Regions from separate parts of the Bradyrhizobium sp. NP1 genome, predicted to be linked through region 3. Evidence: predicted binding sites of a transcription regulator. Region 3 holds the regulator's gene; each other region holds the start of a gene.

Region 1 (7,063 bases), 440 kb from region 3:
ATCGCCGACGGCCTGCGGCTCTCGATCGGCGACGAGGTCGTCGTCAACGTGCTTGGCCGCGACATCCCGGCGCGGATCGCCAATTTGCGCAACATCGACTGGCAGGGGCTCGGCATCAATTTCGTGCTGGTGTTCTCGCCCAATGCCTTCAAGGGCGCCCCGCACACCCACATCGCGACCCTGACCGAAGCCCGCCCCGATGCCGGCACTGATGCCCGCATCATCAAGGCGGTCGCCGACGCCTTCCCGATGGTGACGAGCGTGCGGGTGCGCGAGGTGATGGAAACGATCGGCTCCGTCGTCACCAATCTCGTGCTGGCGATCCGCGGCGCCAGCGCCGTGACGCTGATTTCGGCGATCCTGGTGCTGGGCGGGGCGCTGGCCGCCGGCCACCGCCACCGTGTCTACGACGCGGTCATCCTCAAGACGCTCGGCGCCACCCGCGCCCGCCTGCTCGGCGCCTACGCCCTCGAGTACCTGATGATCGGGCTCGCCACCGCGGTGTTCGGGGTGATCGCGGGCTCGCTTTCGGCCTATCTGATCGTGACCCGGCTGATGACGCTGAGCTTCGTCTGGCAGGCCGGCAGCGCGGCCGTTGTCGTGGTCGCCGCTCTGCTCGTCACCGTGGGGCTGGGGCTGGCCGGCACCTGGCTGGCGTTGAACCAGAAACCCGCCGCCGTGCTGCGCAATTTGTGACAAATTGAGCGTTCCCGGGGCGTGCCCTGCCACTGGACTAATGCGGCGTTTTGGCTCGTAAAGTCGGGCCTCAGAGCGACATTCAGCCGCGCGGGAAAGCTTGCAGCGGATGTGCTAGTCTCCCACATGGAGCATGGGTTCAGACGCCGGCTTGATGACGCAAAATTAATGTCTGCAAACTGGACCGTCTGAGATAGATTTCATGCCGGCGCCGCAAAGCCCTTGCGCTCCGCCGGACAAACCAACGGGAATTCGACCATGTCGGACCTAGACCGTAACTACGCTTCTCCTTTCGGCCGGGCCGCCGGGCGCGTTGACGCCGCGACGGTCGATGCCGGCCTGCGCGCATACATGCTGCGCATCTACAACTACATGACGATCGGCCTGGCCATCACGGGCCTGGCCGCGCTCGGCATCTACATGGCGGCGGTGACCAACGACCCGTCGGGTGCTGCCGCCAAGATCGGCAACGCGTTCCTGACCCCGTTCGGCTACGCGATGTTCGTGAGCCCGCTGAAATGGCTGTTCATCCTGGCGCCGCTCGCCATGGTGTTCGTGATCTCGGCCGGCATCAACCGCCTCGCTCCGTCGACCGCCCAGATGCTGTTCTGGGTGTTCTCGGCGCTGATGGGCGTTTCGCTGTCCTCGATCTTCCTGGTGTACACCCACACCTCGATCGTGCGGGTGTTCTTCATCACGGCGGCCTCGTTCGGCGCGCTCAGCCTCTACGGCTACACCACGCGGCGTGACATGACCGGGCTCGGCTCGTTCCTGCTGATGGGCCTGTTCGGCCTGATCATCGCGAGCCTGGTGAACCTGTTCCTGGCAAGCTCCGCGCTGCAGTTCTTCGTCTCGATCATCGGCGTCTTCATCTTCGCCGGCCTCACCGCCTGGGACACCCAGCGGCTGAAGAACGACTACATCTACGGCTACGCCTCGGCCGGCGGCGAGGTAGCGGAACGTGCGGCGATCACCGGCGCGCTGTCGCTCTACCTGAACTTCATCAACCTGTTCACGCTGCTCCTGCAGCTCCTCGGTCAGCGAGACTGACCGGAGCCTCCCGTAGTAGGCGGACCAATGGAGCCCCGGCCTTGCGGCCGGGGCTTTTGCTTGGGCGGCACGTCCGCAGGCTTGTGGAGAAGCGTTGATCGGCGCCGCGCCGCTGCTATCCTCAAAGCCATGTCCGCACCCGAAATCAGGCCCGCCACCGAGGCGGATCTCCCCGCCATCACTGCGATCTACGACCACGCCGTACGCAAGGGCACCGCGACCTTCGAGCTGGTGCCGCCGGACCTTGCGGAAATGACACGCCGCTTCCGGGCGCTGGCGGACGGCGGCTACCCCTATCTCGTCGCCCTGCTCGAGGGCAGCATTGCCGGCTACGCCTATGCTGGCGCCTACCGGCCGCGGCCGGCCTACCGCTTCACGGTCGAGAACTCGATCTATCTCGATCCCGCCGTCCACCGCCGCGGCGTCGGGCAGCAGCTATTGAAGCGCCTGATCGCCGAATGCGAGGCCCTCGGCTTTCGCCAGATGATCGCCGTCATCGGCGATTCCGCCAATGCCGGATCGATCGGCGTGCATGCGCGATGCGGGTTTCAGATGATCGGCACGCATCCGAGCGTCGGTCTCAAGTTCGGCCGCTGGCTCGACACCGTGATGATGCAGCTCGCGCTCGGCGAAGGCGCCACGACGATTCCTTCCGACTCCTAGACCAGCGCCAGCTTGCGGTCGATCGCGAGCAGCACGCGGTCCAGCTCGTGGCCGCGGCGCAGGATCAGCCCGGTCGCCGAGATCACGCTATACATGCCCTGCTTGCGCGCGAGCCGCGGATCCTTCTCGATCCGGTAGATCGGGACTTCGGAAGCGCGGCGGAAGATGGAGAACACGGCGCGGTCCTTCAGGAAGTCGATGGCGTAATCGCGCCATTCGCCGTCGGCGACCATGCGGCCGTAGAGATTGAGGATCCGATTGAGCTCGAGCCGGTTGAACGTCACGCGGTTTGGCACGCTCCCCGCAGCGGCAACACGTGCCGCTGCGCGACTCTCGCTGGGGTCGGCATCCTCCGAGGTCAGATTCATGGAGCGCCTCCTGTCATGTCGCTGACATGATCGCGCCAACCGCGGGTGGCTGCAAGGGGGCGCCAATCGAATGGGCCCAGGCGGACGCGGCGAATTGTCCGATCCGAACGAGGGGCGAGGGCATGATTCGGCGAGGCCTGCACGCACGTGATTCGGGGATGGACAACAGGGCTCCGCAGCCACGCCCTCGGGCTCGAATCGCGGACCATGTGAAAACAAATCCCGATGCGGGAGCGCGATTTTGCGTGAAACTACTTCATCTTAGACCGTCACGTGATCGTTAGCGGAATCATAATGCCGCCCCACTTCCGCCAAGCGCCCGCCGTCCTAACTTGCAATAAAGCGAGTGTGCGTTGGCCCGGTTCTTTCGGTTCCGGATTCCTCAGCCCCCAGCCCCCCGGGATTGTCGGAGCCGGGCCTGTCGCACAAAACATCCTCCAGAGGGCCAACGCGAGTTGGTCCTTTTCTTTTTTCAGCAAGCATTACATCGCGGCCGGCGCAGCTTGGCGCAAGCGCGCTTGCGCATCGCGCTCCGCCAGCCATCACGCAAACAAACGCAGCTCGCGCAAGCCGCGCGGCGCGCCAGGATGAATGCGGGAGCGAATCAGTGCAGGGAGGTGAAGGCGGCACCGAGCATCGGCCCGGGCCGGTCGCGGCTGCCGTCCTGGATATAGACGGCCGCGGCGTCGACGCCGTCGCGGGAAATGTTTTCCAGCGGCACCGTCCAGCTTCCGGAGCCACCGTTCCAGTCGCCGATCTTGACCAGGTTGCGGACCACGTTGTGATAGGTGATCTCGTGGCCGCGATTTTCGCCGCGCTCGATCGCGATCGGCACCGCCTTCGAGATCGAGCAGATCCACACCTCGCCATGGCTCGCCGCCAAGCCCTCGCTCGCGGCAATCGAGACGTTGATGTCCTTTCCGGAGATCGACATCGTCACCGGCACCGACATCACGCCGTTGCTCTTGCTGGTGTCGCTGATCGCGCCCTCGATGCCGGCACGGTCGCTGCCGACCACATGCACCGAACCGTTGATAACCGCCTGCGGCGTGTAGACCTCACGATCGCCGCGCATCTGCGAATAGGCCCGCTGCCGCGCCGAGAAGCGCTTGTCGGCCAGCGTGTCCTTCCAGCCGAGATAGTCCCAATAGTCGATCGGCATGCTCAGCGCGATGACGGAAGGATCCTTGGCGAGCTCTCCGATGATCTTGTCGGCGGGCGGACAGGACGAGCAGCCTTGCGAGGTGAACAGCTCGACGACGGCGCGCGGATCGGCCTCGGCCGGACGAATGATTGCGATGATCGCGCAGACACTGAGCGCGCCGGACCACAACGAAATACGCTTGCTAGCCATCATCCCTGTCATTGCTGCACGGCACCGCCGGCCATATCGCCGTTAGGGTTTACGATTGGTATCCGTAGTCGTACGGAGCAGGGATTCTAACGCGAAAACCCTGCTCCAGACGCGCAAAGGCGGCCCTTGATAGGCCGCCTTCGATGGGCTCGCTACTCACTTCGCGGTGAGCCGCCGATCACAAATTCGCGCTAGTGTCCCGGGTCTGACATTCGCCTCGTTTTGAGGAGCTAGGCCGCGAGTTTGCGCAGCACATAATGCAGGATGCCGCCGTTTCGATAGTAGTCGAGCTCGTCGAGCGTATCGATGCGGCAGAGCAGCGGCACACGCTGCAGCGTGCCGTCGGCGGAAACGATCTCGGCCGTCAGCTTTTGGCGCGGCTTCAGGTCGCCCTGCAGGCCGCGGATCGTCACGGTCTCGTCGCCCTTCAATCCGATCGACTGCCAGGAGGTGCCCTCCTCGAAGGTCAACGGCAGCACGCCCATGCCGACCAGGTTGGAGCGGTGGATGCGCTCGAAGCTCTGGCAGACCACGGCGCGCACGCCGAGCAGGCGGGTGCCCTTCGCGGCCCAGTCGCGCGACGAGCCGTTGCCGTATTCGGCGCCGGCGAACACGACCAGCGGCACGCCCTCGGCCTGGTACTTCATTGCGGCGTCGTAGATCGGCATCTGCTCGCCGTCGGGCCAGTGCTTCGTGAAGCCGCCTTCCGGGATGTTGCCGTCGGCGCCCTTCAGCATGAAGTTCTTGATGCGGATGTTGGCGAAGGTGCCGCGCATCATCACTTCATGGTTGCCGCGGCGCGTGCCGTACTGGTTGAAGTCGGCCGGACGCACCTGATGCTCGCTCAGGAACTTGCCCGCGGGCGAGGTCAGCTTGATCGAGCCGGCCGGCGAGATGTGGTCGGTGGTGATCTTGTCACCGAACATCGCGAGGATACGGGCATCGACGATGTCGTTGACCGGCTCGGGCTCTTTCTTCATGCCCTCGAAATAGGGCGGGTTCTGCACATAGGTCGACGACATATTCCAGCGATAGGTCTCGCTGTCGGTGGTCTTGATCTTGCGCCAATTGGTGTCGCCCTTGAACACGTCGGCGTATTTCTTCTTGAAGATCGTGGCGGTGACGTACTTCTTCACGAAGGCATTGATCTCCTTCGCCGTCGGCCAGATGTCCTTGAGGTAGACCGGCTTGCCGTCCTTGCCCTCGCCGAGCGGCTCGGTGGCGAGATTCTTCGTTACCGAGCCCGCAAGCGCATGCGCCACGACCAGCGGGGGCGAGGCGAGATAGTTCGCCTGCACGTCCGGGCTGACGCGACCCTCGAAATTGCGATTACCCGACAGCACCGCCGCTGCGACGATGCCGTTGTCGTTGATCGATTTCGAAATCTCTTCCGGCAGCGGCCCGGAATTGCCGATGCAGGTCGTGCAGCCGAAGCCGATCAGGTTGAAGCCGACCTTGTCGAGATCGCTCTGCAGCCCCGAATTGGCGAGATATTCGGCGACCACCTGGCTGCCCGGCGCGAGCGAGGTTTTCACCCAGGGTTTTGCCTTCAATCCCTTCGCGGCGGCCTTGCGCGCAAGCAGGCCGGCACCGATCAAGACGCTCGGGTTCGAGGTGTTGGTGCAGGAGGTGATCGCGGCGATCACGACGTCGCCATGGCCGAGATCGAAAGCGCGGCCCTCAACGGCATAGCGCTGCGACGCCTCGGTCGCCTTCTTGTACTCGCTCGCCATCGCGGCGGCGAAACCTTCCGACACCGCGGGCAGCGCGACGCGGCCCTCCGGGCGCTTCGGCCCGGCCATCGACGGCACGACGTCGCCGAGGTCGAGCGTGAGGGTTTCGGTGAAGACGGGATCGGCCGACTTGCTGGTGCGGAACAACCCTTGCGCCTTGGCGTAGGCGGCAACCAGCGCGACGCGATCCGACTTGCGGCCCGAGGTCTTCAGGTAATCGATGGTCGCGGCGTCGACGGGGAAGAAGCCGCAGGTCGCGCCATATTCCGGCGCCATGTTGCCGATAGTGGCCTTGTCCGCCACCGAGAGATGATCGAGGCCGGGGCCGAAGAACTCGACGAACTTGCCGACCACGCCGAGCTTGCGCAGCATCTGCGTCACGGTCAGCACGAGGTCGGTCGCGGTGACGCCTTCCTTGAGCTGGCCCTTCAGCTTGAAGCCGACGACGTCAGGCAGCAGCATCGACAGCGGCTGACCGAGCATGCAGGCTTCGGCCTCGATGCCGCCGACGCCCCAGCCGAGCACGGCGAGGCCGTTCACCATCGTCGTGTGCGAATCGGTGCCGACAAGCGAATCCGGATATGCGACCTCGAAGGTGCCGGTCTTCTTGCCGACCGTCATCTTCTGCTTCTTCGACCAGACGGTCTGCGCGAGATATTCGAGGTTGACCTGGTGGCAGATGCCGGTGCCGGGCGGCACGACGGAGAAGTTCGAGAACGCCTTCTGGCCCCACTTCAGAAATTCGTAGCGCTCCTGGTTCTGCTTGTATTCCTCGACCACGTTCTTGGCGAAGGCCTTGTTGTCGCCGAAGAAGTTCACGATCACGCTGTGGTCGATGACGAGGTCGACCGGCACCAGCGGATTGATCTTCTCGGCATCGCCGCCGAGCGCCTGCATGGCGTTGCGCATCGCGGCGAGATCGACCACCGCCGGCACCCCGGTGAAGTCCTGCATCAGCACCCGCGCCGGGCGGAACGCGATTTCGTGCTCGAGCGTGCGCTTCTTCAACCACTTCGCGACCGCCTGGATGTCTTCCTTCTTGACCGTGCGCCCGTCTTCATTGCGCAGCAGGTTTTCCAAGAGCACTTTCATCGAATAAGGAAGCTTGGAAATTCCCTTCAGACCGTTCTTCTCGGCGGCGGGCAGGCTGTAATAGACGTAGGTTTTGCCGCCAACCTTGAGGGTCTTCTGGCATTTGA
Region 2 (7,063 bases), 3.7 Mb from region 3:
AGCATGGGCTCCTGATCGGAATTGCGGCAGGACTGATAAGCTTCGTGCCGTATCTCGGCTCGCTGAGCGGGCTGGTCATATCGACGTGCATTGCGATTGCACAGTTCTGGCCGCATTGGGCCGTCATCTGGACCGTCCCGGCGATCTTCTTCGTGGGCCAGACTCTGTCAGACTATTTGCTGTCGCCCTATTTCGTCGGCCGGCGCGTCAACCTGAACCCGGTCTGGATCATGTTTGCGCTGTTCGCATTCGGCTACCTGTTCGGATTCGTCGGCCTTTTAATTGCCGTGCCGCTTGCGTCCGCCATCGGCGTGCTGACGCGCTTCGCGTTGCAACGATATTACGAAAGCTTCCTTTATACGGCCATCCCGAGGGCAACTGCGGCAGATGCGGTTAGATTGACGCCTTCCGACAAGAAGATGGGTTGATTCCATCAATTTGCGGCTTGGAGAGTCAGCAACGGGTCTTTTCGACCTGGTCTGTGGATCTTGCCCGCAATTGTTGCCCGCGACCGCCCCGGCCGCCGTTTCGGCAGCGCGTCGTGGTCGGCCAACCTTTGCTCACCCGAGCACGAAATTTTCTCATGAGGCGACCCACGCTTTTTCATGGGATCGCGCGTTGCATTTCTTGCGGCGCATCATATGATATTCGTCATACAACTATTTCGCTCCGGGAGTTCCAACCATGGCCACCGATCCCGTCGTCATCGTTTCCGCTGCCCGCACCCCGCTCGGCCGCTTCATGGGCGAGCTCACGCCCTTGAGCGCCCACAAGCTCGGTTCCCATGTGATCGGCGCCGCGCTGGAGCGCGCCAGGCTCGCGCCCGAGAAGGTGGACGAGGTGTTCATGGGCAATGTGCTGCCGGCCGGACAGGGCCAGGCGCCGGCGCGCCAGGCCGCGCGAGGCGCCGGTCTGCCCGACGCCACCGGCGCCACCACGGTCAACAAGGTCTGCGGCTCCGGCATGAAGGCGACCATGCTCGGCCATGACATTATTCTGGCGGGCTCCGCCGGCATCGTGGTGTCCGGCGGCATGGAGAGCATGAGCAATGCGCCGTATCTTCTGGCCAAGGCGCGCGCCGGCTATCGCGCCGGCCACGACCGGATCATCGATCACATGATGATGGACGGGCTGGAGGACGCCTATGAGAGCGGCCGCTCGATGGGCGATTTCGGCGAGGCGACGGCGGAGGCCTATCAATTCACCCGCAAGGACCAGGACGCTTACGCGATGGAGACGCTGACCCGTGCCCGCAAGGCGGTCGAGGGCGGCGCCTTCAAGGCCGAGATCGCGCCGATCACGCTCACGGAAAAAGCCGGCCAGCGCATCATCGCCAATGACGAGCACCCGCTGAAGGTCGATCCCGTCAAGATACCGGGCCTGAAACCCGCCTTCCGACCCAACGGCACGATCACGCCGGCCGCCTCCTCGGCCAATGCCGACGGTGCGGCCGCGCTGGTGCTGGCGCAGCGCTCGCGCGCCGATCGCGAGGGCCTGCCGGTGCTCGCCACGATCAAGGGTCACGCCACCCATAGCCAGGAACCGCAATGGTTCACCACCGCGCCGATTCCGGCGATCCGCAAGCTGCTCGACAAGGTCGGCTGGAGCGTCGGCGACGTCGATCTGTTCGAGATCAACGAGGCGTTTGCGGTGGTCGCGATGGCAGCCCAGCGCGACCTCGGCATCCCGCGGGAACGGCTCAACATCAACGGCGGCGCCTGCGCGCTCGGTCATCCCATCGGCGCGACCGGCGCGCGGCTGATCGTGACGCTGTTGCATGCGCTTGAGGCGAACAACCTGAGGCGCGGTGTCGCCGCGCTCTGCATCGGCGGCGGCGAAGCGACCGCGATCGCCGTCGAACGCAACGTGCACTGACAGCAATTTGGGGGTTTCGTGATTTCGAACTGGCTTGCGGGCAGCCTTGCCCGCCGCAACATCCACTACGGCTGGGTGATGGTCGGCGTAACCTTCCTCGCCGCCCTGATCTCGGCCGGCACGGTCGGCGCGCCCGGCGTGTTCATCGTGCCCCTGCAGCACGAGTTCGGCTGGACCACCGCCGAGATTTCCTCGGCGCTGTCGGTGCGCTTCATCCTGTTCGGGTTGATGGCACCGTTCGCCGCGGCGCTTTTGAACCGCTACGGCCTGCGCAACGTGACGCTGGCCGCCCAACTGATCGTCGTCTCGGCGCTGCTCGCCTCGTTGGCCATGACCAAGGTCTGGCAATTGATGCTGCTGTGGGGCGTGCTGATCGGCATCGGCACCGGCATGACCGCGCTGGTGTTGGGCGCGACCATCGCCACGCGTTGGTTCGTGGCGCGGCGAGGATTGGCGGTCGGCATCCTCACCGCGAGCGTCGCAACCGGGCAACTCCTGTTCCTGCCGCTGCTCGCAAGCCTGACCGAGCGGCTCGGCTGGCGGATCGCGCTGGCGCTGGTCTGCGCCGCGCTTGGGGTGGCCGCGCTTGCGGTGCTGCTGCTGATGCGCGACCGGCCGAGCGATGTCGGCCTGCGCCCGTTCGGCGACGACGGCAAGGCTCCCCTGCCCGCGCCGCCGCCGGCCAATGCGCCGATCGTGGCGGCCGCACTCGGCACGCTGCGGGACGCTTCCAAGTCACCGTCGTTCTGGATCCTGTTTGCGACCTTCTTCATCTGCGGCGCCTCGACCAACGGCCTCGTCCAGGTGCATTTGATTCCGATGTGCCTCGATTTCGGCATTCCGCAGGTCCAGGCAGCGAGCCTGCTCGCCGCCATGGGGATCTTCGACTTCTTCGGCACCATCGTCTCGGGCTGGCTGTCGGATCGCTACGACAACCGCTGGCTCCTGTTCTGGTATTACGGCCTGCGCGGGCTGTCGCTGCTGTTCCTCCCCTTCACCGACTTCTCGTTCTACGGTTTGTCGCTGTTTGCGATGTTCTATGGGCTCGACTGGATCGCCACGGTGCCGCCGACGGTGCGGCTGACCGCGCAGCGGTTCGGCGCCGAGCGCGCCAACCTCGTGTTCGGCTGGATTTTCGCCGGCCACCAGCTCGGCGCCGGCACGGCCGCCTTCGGGGCCGGCCTGTCGCGGACGGTGCTCGCGTCCTATCTGCCGGCCTTCTTCATCGCCGGCGCGCTCTGCCTCGTCGCGGCCCTGATCGCGCTCGCGATCTCGCGCCAGCCGAAACCGGCGCTGGCAACCTCGGCGCCCTAGTCCGCGCTTGGAAGCGACTATTCCGCCGCAAGCCCCGTGGCGATCGGCTCGGCGTGCCTGACGTAGTCGTGAACCACGCGGCCGAAGGGCAGCGTCAGGTCGGCGAGGAAGTGATGCGCGCCGACCACGCGCCGCACCGGAAAGTCGGCCACCGGTGCGTTGACATGCGGCACCAGATGCAGCCGTCCCGGCCCGATCCACGAGCCCTTGACGTTGATATCGGTCAGGTTGATGGCGACGAGCTGGCAGACTTCGAGCTGGCCGTCGACGCCGGGGATCATCTTCAGGTTGACCTGCGTCTTCGACAGCGTGGCGCGTGTGAGGTCGCCATTGCCTGCCATGCTCTCGTGCTTGTAGCCCATAGTGCCCATCGCCACGAGCTGGCCGGCATATTCCAGCGTGCCGGTGAGCGTGTCCTTGACGATTTCAAGCTTGGGATGGGCGTATTTCTTCGGAAAGCCCCAGATCTCGCGGCCCGCGGCGATCGGCGGATCGTCGTCGAGATACATCTGCGAGACGAAGTTGACGTCCTCGCCGTTGAGCCGCGCCGGAATGACGAGGCCTGATTCCGTGTAGCTGCCGAAGCCGGAACTGTCGGGCATCTTGATCCATTCATAGTGCACGATCGGCTCATTGATCGGCTCGAGCGGCTCCGGCAGGCCGGCGCGGATCAGGGCCGCATCGGTCTCGTAGGTAATGACCAGGAATTCACGGTCGACGAAGCGGTAAGGGCCCGCCGGGTAGCTCGGGCCCGCGGCCGGCATCGACGGAAGCTTGAGAAGGTCTTCCCTGCGCATCGCCATTTCCCCTGCCAAAGGTTGCTGACAAAAAGCTAGCCAGCACACTTGACAGGGATGTGAGGGAAATCCGTCAGGCGCGTGACCTCCATGATCTGACCTGCATTTTGTCATGGACGGCAATGCCCGCCGCGCAGGCAAGCGCGTCACATCGGGCCATTGCGCGCGACCCGCCGTCATCACGGCGTCACGGCGAGGCGAAATGGTCGGCGCGCTGGGAGCAGACCACCATGGATGCGAGAACACCGAGCCTGGAACGGACGACGGCGCGCGGCTGGCGGCCGGAGGGCTGCGACCGTGTCGCGCTGGTGCTGCAGGGCGGCGGCGCGCTCGGCGCCTATCAGGCCGGCGTCTACCAGGCGCTGCATGAGGCCGGCGTCGAGCCGGACTGGGTCTGCGGCGTCTCGATCGGCGCGATCAACTCGGCGATCATCGCCGGTAACCCGCCGGAGCGGCGGCTGGAGCGGCTGCACACCTTCTGGGACCGCATCACCAGCCGCAAGATCTGGCACTACACGCCGGATGGCGACATCTATCGCAAGGCACGCAACCTCGCGAGCGCGCTGATGACGACGACGCTCGGTCAGCCCGGCTTCTTCGTGCCGCATTCGACCAATCCCTGGCTCAGCGCGGCCGGCGCAAGGACCGCGACCAGCTATTACGACACCGAGCCGCTGCGCCGCAGCCTGCTCGAGCTCGTCGACTTCGACCGCATCAATTCCAAGGCGATCCGGTTTGCGGTCGGCGCCGTCAACGTACTCTCCGGCAACTTCATCTATTTCGACAACGCGCACGACGAAATCATTCCAGAGCACGTGATGGCAAGCGGCGCGCTACCGCCGGCGCTGCCGATGGTGAAGGTCGGCACCGATCATTTCTGGGACGGCGGCATCGTCTCCAACACGCCGTTGCAGCATCTGCTCGACCAGGAAGACAATCTCAACTCGCTGGTGTTCCAGGTCGACCTGTTCAGCGCCCGCGGGGTGCTGCCGCGCGACATCCAGGACGTGATGGCCCGTCACAAGGACATCATGTATTCCTCGCGCACGCGCCACAACACCGACGTCTATCGCAGGACGCACAACCTGAAGGCCCGCCTTTACAAGGCGCTGTCGCGGGTTCCCGAGCACGAGCTTTCAGAGGACGAGCGCGCGCTGAAGGCGTCGCTGAGGAGCCTACCGGGGATCGCGATCATGCAACTGATCTACCAGCAGAAGGCCTATGAGGGCGACGCCAAGGATCACGAATTCTCAGGCACCTCGATGCGCGAGCACTGGTCCAGCGGCCACGAGGACACCCGGCGCACGCTGAAGCGGCGCGACTGGATCAGGATGCCCGAGGACGGCATGGGCATCGTCGTCCACGACGTGCACCGCGAGAACGAGCAGGCCTGATACCGCCGACGCGATCAGGGCCTGATCGCCATATTCGTCGCAAGCCCCGGGGTGCGCAGCGGCTCGGCAAGGCGTGCGAACTCGCAGAGCAGCGAGCGCGTCTTGCGGGGATCGATGATCTCCTCGACCCAGAACTTCTCCGCCGAGCGGAACGGCGAGCGCAGCTTGTTGAGCCGCTCCTCGATCTCCTTCAGTTTCGCGGCCGGATCTTCCGCCGCGTCGATGTCGGCGCGATAGGCGGCCTCGATCCCGCCCTCGAGCGGCAGCGAGCCCCAATAGGCCGACGGCCAGGCATAGCGGATCGAGAAACGGTCGGCCGGCTGATGCACGACGCCGGCGACGCCAAACGAATTGCGGATGATGACGGTGCACCAGGGCACCGTGGTCTGGTTCACCGCGGCCATCGCGCGCACGCCGTGGCGGATGGTCGCCGCCTTCTCCGCCTCGAGCCCGATCATGAAGCCGGGGCAGTCCATCAGATAGACGATCGGCAGATGAAAGGTCTCGGCGAAATCGACCCAGCGCACCACCTTCTGGCAGGCGTCCGCCGTCCACGAGCCGCCATAGTGGAAGGGATCGCTCGCGAGCACGAGGACCGCGCGGCCCTCGAGGCGCGCCATCCCGACGATGATGGGGCGGCCGAAATTGGCGTTCATCTCGAAGAATGAGCCCTTGTCGACGACGGCCTCGATGATCGGGCGCATCTTGTAGACCTGGCGGCGGCTGCGCGGCACCGCCTTGATCAGCGACTCCTCGCAGCGTTCGGGATCGTCCGCGCAGGGCAGCGTCGGCGGCAGCTCATAGACCGAGGACGGCAGATAGGAGAGGAAACGCCGCGCCCGCGCGAACGCCTCCTGCTCGGTATCGACCGCATCGTCGACGCCGCCGGCGCGGGTCTGGATGTCGGCGCCGCCGAGCTCCTGCTTGGAGAGATCCTGCCCGAGCCGCTTCACGACCGGCGGGCCGGCGACGAACATCGCGGAGTCCCGCGTCATCACCGAATAGTGGCTGGCCGCGAGTCGCGCCGCGCCAAGCCCTGCGACCGAGCCGAGGCCAAGGCCGACCACAGGCACGCGCGCGAGGTTCTCCGTCGTGTAGCGGTACCAGCGATTGCCGCCGATGCCGCCCGGCAGGTTTGCGGCGCCCTTGGTCTCGATCGTCTTCACCGAGCCGCCACCGCCGGAGCCCTCGATGATGCGGATGATCGGCAGGCGGAAATCATGCGCCATCTCCTCCGCCATCAACGGCTTGGCCGAGATCGAAGCATCCGCCGAGCCGCCGCGCACCGTGAAGTCGTCACCGACCACGACGACCGTGCGGCCGTCGACCCTGGCGCGGCCGAACACGCAATTGGCCGGCGTCACATGCTGCAGTTCGCCGTGCTCGTCATATTCACCGATGCCGGAGACGGCGCCGATCTCGTGAAAGCTGCTGGCGTCGATCAGCCTGTCGATACGTTCGCGGACGGTGAGCCGGCCCTGGTCGCGCTGCCGCTTGACCTTCTCAACGCCGCCCATCTCGCGCGCGAAGGCTTCGCGCCGGGCGAGTTCGTCGAGTTCGGGCTTCCAGTTCATTCGTCTCCTCCGTCTTGACGGTCTTGTTGTCGGTCGCGGCCGCCGTCGCAAGCGACTTCCGCTCCAGGCGGCTGTTGAAGAAATCGCCCTCGGCACCGGCGAGCAGGCC
Region 3 (7,063 bases):
GTTCCGCACCGTGCCGCCGGTGCTGAAGGAGGCCGCCTACGGCGTCGGCTGCACCACCTGGGAGGTCGTGCGCAGCGTGGTCATTCCCTATACCCGCGTCGGCGTCATCGGCGGCATCATGCTGGCGCTCGGTCGCGCGCTCGGCGAGACCATGGCGGTGACCTTCATCATCGGCAATTCGTTCCGCATCACCGGATCGATCTTCTCGCCGGGCACCACGATCTCGGCGGCGATCGCCAGCGAGTTCGCCGAAAGCGACGGCCTGCATCAATCGGGCCTGATCCTTCTCGGCCTGCTGCTGTTCGTGCTGACCTTCATCGTGCTTGCCGCCGCGCGGCTGATGCTGCTGCGCCTGGAAAAGAAGGCGGGGAACTAGCGCCATGGCCCTCAACTCGATCTATGCGCGCCGCCGCCGCCGGGACATCATCGTCCGCGGGCTGTGCGTCTGCGCGGCGCTGTTCGGCGTCACCTGGCTCGCGCTGATCCTGTTCACGCTGTTCTATAACGGCATCGCCGGCCTCAACCTGCAGGTCTTCACCGAGAACACGCCGCCGCCCGGCTCGACCGAAGGCGGCCTGCTCAACGCCATCACCGGCTCGATCATCATGACCGGGATCGGGGTCGGGATCGGCGCGCCGCTCGGCCTGTTCGCCGGCACCTACCTCGCCGAATATGGCCGCAACGACCGCCTCACCTCGGTGATCCGCTTCATCAACGACATCCTGCTCAGCGCGCCGTCGATCATCATCGGTCTCTTCATCTACGGCGCGGTGGTGGTGCCGATGAAAGGCTTCTCGGCGATCGCGGGCTCGCTCGCGCTTGCGGTGATCGTGATCCCGGTCGTGCTGCGCACCACCGAGGACATGCTCCTGCTGGTGCCGAACCCGCTGCGGGAAGCCGCGAGCGCGCTCGGGCTGCCGCGCTCGCTGGTGATCAAGAGGATCGCCTACCGCGCGGCGCGAAGCGGCCTGATCACCGGCGTGCTGCTCGCGACCGCACGCGTCGCCGGCGAAACCGCGCCGCTGCTGTTCACCGCGCTGTCCAACCAGTTCTTCAGCCTGAGCCTGACCAAGACGATGGCCAACCTGCCGGTGACCATCAACAACTTCGTGCAGAGCCCGTATGCCTACTGGAAGCAACTCGCATGGAGCGGGGCCCTGCTGATCACACTGACCGTGCTCGCGCTGAATATCGGCGCGCGCATCCTGGGCGCCGAGAGGAGCGCAAAATGAACGATCTTTCTGTATCCATGAGTACCGCAAGCTCGCACGGCCATTCGGTGCCGCTGCCGGAGGCGCCCGCCAAGGTGACCGCTCGCAACCTCAATTTCTACTATGGCGAGAACCACGCGCTGAAGAACATCAACCTGACGCTCGGCACCAACAGGGTGACGGCATTCATCGGTCCCTCCGGTTGCGGCAAGTCGACGCTGTTGCGCATCTTCAACCGGATGTACGACCTCTACCCGGGCCAGCGCGCCAGTGGGCAGTTGATGCTCGACCAGACCAATATCCTGGACCCCCGGCTCGACCTCAACCTGTTGCGCGCGCGGGTCGGCATGGTGTTCCAGAAGCCGACGCCGTTCCCGATGACCATCTACGAGAACATCGCCTTCGGCATCCGCCTCTACGAGCGGATTTCCAAGTCCGAGATGGACGACCGGGTCGAGAAGGCGCTGCGCGGCGGCGCGCTCTGGAACGAGGTCAAGGACAAGCTGAACGCCAGCGGATTGAGCCTGTCCGGCGGCCAGCAGCAGCGGCTTTGCATCGCCCGCACGGTGGCGGTGCGGCCGGAGGTGATCCTGTTCGACGAGCCGTGCTCGGCGCTCGATCCGATCTCCACCGCCAAGGTCGAGGAGCTGATCCAGGAACTGTCCGAGCAGTACACGATCGCGATCGTCACTCACAACATGCAGCAGGCGGCGCGCGTCTCCGACAAGACCGCCTTCATGTATCTCGGCGAGCTGATCGAGTTCGACGAGACCAGCAAGATCTTCACCTCGCCGAGCGATCGGCGTACCCAGGACTACATCACCGGCCGCTTCGGCTGACACGCTGACCGCGGAGGATTTTGACACATGGCTTCTGAACACACCGCCAAGGCTTTCGACAGCGACCTGCAGGAACTCACCCGCCTGGTAGCGGAGATGGGCGGCCTCGCCGAACGCATGATCGTCGAATCCGTCGACGCGTTGGTGCGCCACGACATCGCGCTCGGCCAGCGCGTGGTCGCGGCCGACCTCGAGATCGACAACATGCAGCGCCTGATCGAGGAGCGCGCGGTGCTGACCATCGCGCGGCGCCAGCCGATGGCGGTCGACCTGCGCGAGATCGTCGGCGCCATGCGGGTGGCGATCGACCTCGAGCGGATCGGCGACCTCGCCAAGAACATGGGCAAGCGCGTCGCCGCGCTGGAAAGCGATTTCCATCCCTTGAAGCTGATCCGCGGATTGGAGCACATGACCGACCTCGTTCAGCAGCAGGTCAAGAGCGTGCTCGACGCCTATGCGGCGCACGATTTGCCGGCGGCGATGAGCGTATGGAAGGGCGACGAGGAGGTCGACGCCATCTGCACCTCGCTGTTCCGCGAACTGCTCACCTACATGATGGAAGATCCGCGCAACATCTCGTTCTGCATTCACCTGATGTTCTGCGCCAAGAACATCGAGCGGATCGGCGACCATGCGACCAATATCGCGGAAACCGTGTTCTACATGATCGAAGGCCAGCAGATTCTCGACAAGCGTCCGAAGGGTGACATGACGACCTTCGCTGCCACGATTCCGGGCAACAATTAAGCCGCGGGGCGAAGCAGCGGATCAGGCCACGGCTCAAGCCAATGGAGAAGACCTAGCCATGAGCGCGCGCATACTGGTGGTGGAGGATGAGGAGGCGCTGACCACGCTGTTGCGCTACAACCTCGAGGCAGACGGCTACGAGGTCGAGACGGTGGCGCGCGGTGACGATGCCGACACGCGAATGAAGGAACGCGTTCCCGACCTGATCGTGCTGGACTGGATGCTGCCGGGCCTGTCCGGCATCGAGCTGTGCCGGCGCCTGCGGGCGCGGCCCGAGACCAAGCAGCTTCCGATCATCATGTTGACCGCGCGCGGCGAGGAGAGCGAGCGCGTCCGCGGGCTTGCGACCGGCGCCGACGACTACATCGTCAAGCCGTTCTCGGTGCCGGAACTCCTGGCGCGCGTGAAAGGCCTGCTGCGTCGTGCGAGCCCCGAACGGCTCGCAACCGTGCTCGCCTATGGTGACATCGAGCTCGATCGCGAGAAGCGCCGCGTGGCGCGATCCGGCCGTCCGATCGATCTCGGCCCGACCGAGTATCGCCTGCTCGAATTCTTCCTCGAGCACCCGGGCCGGGTGTTTTCCCGCGAGCAGCTGCTCGACAGCGTCTGGGGCCGCGACATCTATATCGACGAGCGCACCGTCGACGTGCATATCGGCCGCCTGCGCAAGCTGCTCAATCCGGGCCGCGAGCAGGATCCGATCCGCACCGTCCGCGGCGCCGGCTACGCGCTCGACGACCGCTTCGCCAAAGCCGCGGAGTGATCGCCGTCGTCCCGCGAACGCGCGCGTTGATAGGCTCCGCGCGGGCCGCGACCCATAACCGCAGGTCTTGATTGCTTGGACGAGCTGCATCGACAGCTCGAAATGACCACGTGGTTCAGTGGTTCGGAGTCCCCGCCTTCGCGGGGACGACATCCGCCGGCGAGCGAGCCTACCTCGAATTCGGCTTGGTCGACGGCCGCCTTCGATCGGCGGCGGGCTGATAGGCGACCCGCGAGTGATGTGCGCAATAGGGCAGTCCGGCAAGCGCCTTGCCGCCGCAGAAGAAGAAGTCGGGGCTGGCGGGATCGCCGACCGGCCAATGGCAGGTGGCCTCGTTCAATTCGAGCAGCGACAGCCGCTGGCTCATCGGCACCACGTTGTCATAGGCGATCGGATCGGGCTCGAGCTCGACCTCGAAGGCGTGCGCGAGCGCCGTGTTGCCGCGCGAGACCGGGCGCGATACCCGCATCATGTGCTGGGCGGGGCGCGCCTTGCGCTGGCGTGGCGCCGCCGACGATGGACTCTTGGCGCGGCCCGAAAGGCCGAGCCGATGCACCTTGCCGATCACCGCGTTGCGCGTCACGTTTCCGAGCTCGGCGGCGATCTGGCTCGCCGACAGGCCGGCCTCCCAGAGTTTCTTCAACTGCTCGACGCGCTCGTCGGACCAGGTCAATACCGTCATCACGCTCTTCCCTTCGCGTAGCGCCGGCCGCTTGCCAGGCGGTGCTGCGATGCCAAAAAAAATCCCTGCGCGCAGAATCCCTTAACCCTCGCCGGGCCGATCAGGCGCGCCCGGACGTTTACGCGAACCGTTAACACTCTTGAGGGTCAGAACCGCCGCACGAGATGTCGTATCCGACGGCCCAAACGCTACAATATGGCGTGACTCGGGCGCAAGAGTCCCCGGCCACGACGTCCACATGTTCCGTTACTTATGCATTTGATTTTGTCTTTTCCACCACACCGCAATGTTACGGGCGGCACAGGCCCCGCGCAGCCTGCGCCTGACGGCATTGACACCCATCTCTGCGCGCCTAGAATGCTTCTACGTGCCGCCCTGAAAAGGCGGCACGTTTTGTTTTCTGCTGTTGATGCGGCCGCGCCAATGCGCGCATCATCATTGTTCTCGAACGCTCAAGTGACCGCCATGACCAACAGCGCCACGTCGCATCTGCTTCCGGTTTTCGCCAGGGTCGACCTCGGCTTCGAACGCGGCGAAGGCTGCTGGCTGGTCGCGACCAACGGCGAGCGCTATCTCGATTTCACCTCGGGCGTCGCGGTCAACGCGCTCGGCCACGCGCATCCGCATCTGGTCAAGGCGCTGCAGGAGCAGGCGACGAAACTCTGGCACATGTCGAACCTGTTCAAGAGCCCCGATGGCGAGAAGCTCGCCGCGCGGCTGTGCGATGAGAGCTTCGCCGACCTCGTGTTCTTCTGCAATTCCGGCGCGGAAGCGATGGAGGGCGTGATCAAGCTGGTGCGCCACTATCACTTCTCCAAGGGCCATCCCGAGCGCTACCGCATCATCACCTTCGAGGGCGCCTTCCACGGCCGCACGCTCGCGACGCTCGCCGCCACCGGCTCCGCCAAATATCTCGAAGGTTTTGGGCCGCCGGTTGACGGCTTCGACCAGGTGCCGCATGGCGACATCGAGGCGGTGAAGAAGGCGATCGGTCCCCACACCGCCGGCATCCTGATCGAGCCCGTGCAAGGCGAAGGCGGCGTGCGCTCGGCGCCGATGGCCTTCTTCAAGGCGCTGCGCCAGCTCTGCGACGAGCGCGGCCTTCTGCTCGCCTTCGACGAGGTGCAGACCGGCATGGGCCGCACCGGCGAGCTGTTCGCCTACAAGCGGCTCGGCGTTACCCCTGACGTGATGTCGCTCGCCAAGGCGCTCGGCGGCGGTTTTCCGATTGGCGCGGTGCTGGCGAGCGCGGAGGCCGCCTCCGGCATGGCGCCGGGCTCGCACGGCTCGACCTTCGGCGGCAATCCGCTGGCGATCGCAGCCGCCAATGCCGTGCTCGACGTCATGCTCAAGCCCGGCTTCTTCGCGCATGTGCAGAAGATGTCGCTGCTGCTGAAGCAGAAGCTCGCTTCCGTCGTCGACCGTTATCCGACCGTGCTCTCGGAAGTGCGCGGCGAGGGCCTCTTGATCGGCGTCAAGGCGGTGGTGCCCTCGGGCGATCTCGTCACGCGCTTGCGCGAGCAGAAGCTCCTGACTGTCGGCGCCGGCGACAACGTCGTCCGCTTCCTCGCGCCGCTGATCGTGAGCGAAGCGGAGATCGAGCAGTCCGTGCAATGCCTGGAGCGCGCCTGCGCGGCGCTTGCAGGCGGCGCGAATAAGGCGGCAGCGCAATGAAGACGCCGCGTCATTTCCTCGACATCAGCGAGCTGCCGCTCTCCGAGCTCAGGCGGGTGCTCGCCGCCTCCAGCGCCATGAAGGCAAAGCTCAAGGCGCATGAGAAGGGCACCAGGCCGCTCGACGGCAAGGTGCTCGCGATGATCTTCGAGAAGCCCTCGACGCGCACCCGCGTCTCCTTCGACGTCGGCATGCGGCAGCTCGGCGGCGAAGCGATCATGCTGACGGGTCAGGAGATGCAGCTCGGCCGCGGCGAGACCATCGCCGACACCGCGCGCGTGCTGTCGCGCTACGTCGACGCCATCATGATCCGCATCCTCAACCACGACGCGCTGCTGGAACTTGCCGCGCACGCCACGGTGCCGGTCATCAACGGGCTGACGCGGCGCTCGCACCCCTGCCAGGTGATGGCCGACGTGATGACCTTCGAGGAGCATCGCGGGTCGATCGAAGGCAAGACCGTGGCCTGGACCGGCGACGACAACAACGTGCTGGCGTCGTGGGCGCATGCGGCCGAGCGCTTCAAGTTCAAGCTCAATGTCGCGACCCCGCCGCAGCTTGCGCCGAACAAGACGATGCGCGACTGGATCAAGGCCACCGACGCGCCGATCGTGCTCGGCAACGATCCGGAAGCCGCGGTGCGCGGCGCTGACTGCGTCGTCACCGACACCTGGGTGTCGATGGGCGACAAGGACGGCGAGCACCGCCACAATCTGCTGCAGCCCTACCAGGTCAACGCCAAGCTGATGTCGCTCGCCAAGCCCGATGCGCTGTTCATGCATTGCCTGCCGGCCCATCGCGGCGAAGAGGTCACCGACGAGGTGATCGACGGGCCGCAATCGGTGGTGTTCGACGAGGCCGAAAACCGCCTGCATGCGCAAAAGGGCATCCTGGCCTGGTGTTTTGACGTGGCCGGGTAGGATTATCCGGTCGTGTCGTCCTGGCTTCCGCCAGGACGCGCGCGTTCCCTCGTTCGCGCATCATGGCCGACATGCTCTGCCGCAGCCGCCGACGGCTGTGGTCATGGGTCCGGGCGTTCGACGGGAGGACTGTCAAGCCCTTTTGTTTCGTCGCGAGCGACCCCAGATAGGCGCCATGGTTTCACAATCTCCCGACACCAAAAGCTCGCCGCAGAGCCCGATCCGGG

Evidence for each region. Region 3 encodes PhoB, which activates phosphate uptake and scavenging genes when phosphate is short. Its sites were predicted from a motif close to TGTCATNNANCTGTCAT; they were not measured.
Region 1: the regulator PhoB is predicted to act here: its motif matches at 2,789-2,805, upstream of QOU61_RS01940 (DUF2794 domain-containing protein).
Region 2: the regulator PhoB is predicted to act here: its motif matches at 4,161-4,177, upstream of QOU61_RS21845 (acetoacetate decarboxylase).

What each region holds. Positions count from the first base shown of each region.
Region 1 covers NZ_CP127385.1:394,957-402,019, reverse strand. Annotated here, with positions in the region: gene QOU61_RS01955 (ABC transporter permease) at 1-696, shown strand, start outside; gene QOU61_RS01950 (Bax inhibitor-1/YccA family protein) at 955-1,746, shown strand; gene QOU61_RS01945 (GNAT family N-acetyltransferase) at 1,876-2,409, shown strand; gene QOU61_RS01940 (DUF2794 domain-containing protein) at 2,406-2,777, opposite strand; gene QOU61_RS01935 (DUF1223 domain-containing protein) at 3,382-4,143, opposite strand; gene acnA (aconitate hydratase AcnA) at 4,362-7,063, opposite strand, start outside.
Region 2 covers NZ_CP127385.1:4,507,286-4,514,348, forward strand. Annotated here, with positions in the region: gene QOU61_RS21830 (AI-2E family transporter) at 1-428, shown strand, start outside; gene QOU61_RS21835 (acetyl-CoA C-acyltransferase) at 685-1,875, shown strand; gene QOU61_RS21840 (MFS transporter) at 1,894-3,189, shown strand; gene QOU61_RS21845 (acetoacetate decarboxylase) at 3,207-3,986, opposite strand; gene QOU61_RS21850 (patatin-like phospholipase family protein) at 4,217-5,380, shown strand; gene QOU61_RS21855 (acyl-CoA carboxylase subunit beta) at 5,395-6,954, opposite strand; gene QOU61_RS21860 (IclR family transcriptional regulator) at 6,884-7,063, opposite strand, start outside.
Region 3 covers NZ_CP127385.1:830,184-837,246, forward strand. Annotated here, with positions in the region: gene pstC (phosphate ABC transporter permease subunit PstC) at 1-376, shown strand, start outside; gene pstA (phosphate ABC transporter permease PstA) at 381-1,232, shown strand; gene pstB (phosphate ABC transporter ATP-binding protein PstB) at 1,229-2,050, shown strand; gene phoU (phosphate signaling complex protein PhoU) at 2,078-2,797, shown strand; gene phoB (phosphate regulon transcriptional regulator PhoB) at 2,856-3,560, shown strand; gene QOU61_RS03915 (GcrA family cell cycle regulator) at 3,730-4,242, opposite strand; gene QOU61_RS03920 (aspartate aminotransferase family protein) at 4,708-5,916, shown strand; gene argF (ornithine carbamoyltransferase) at 5,913-6,836, shown strand; gene QOU61_RS03930 (Hsp33 family molecular chaperone) at 7,012-7,063, shown strand, end outside.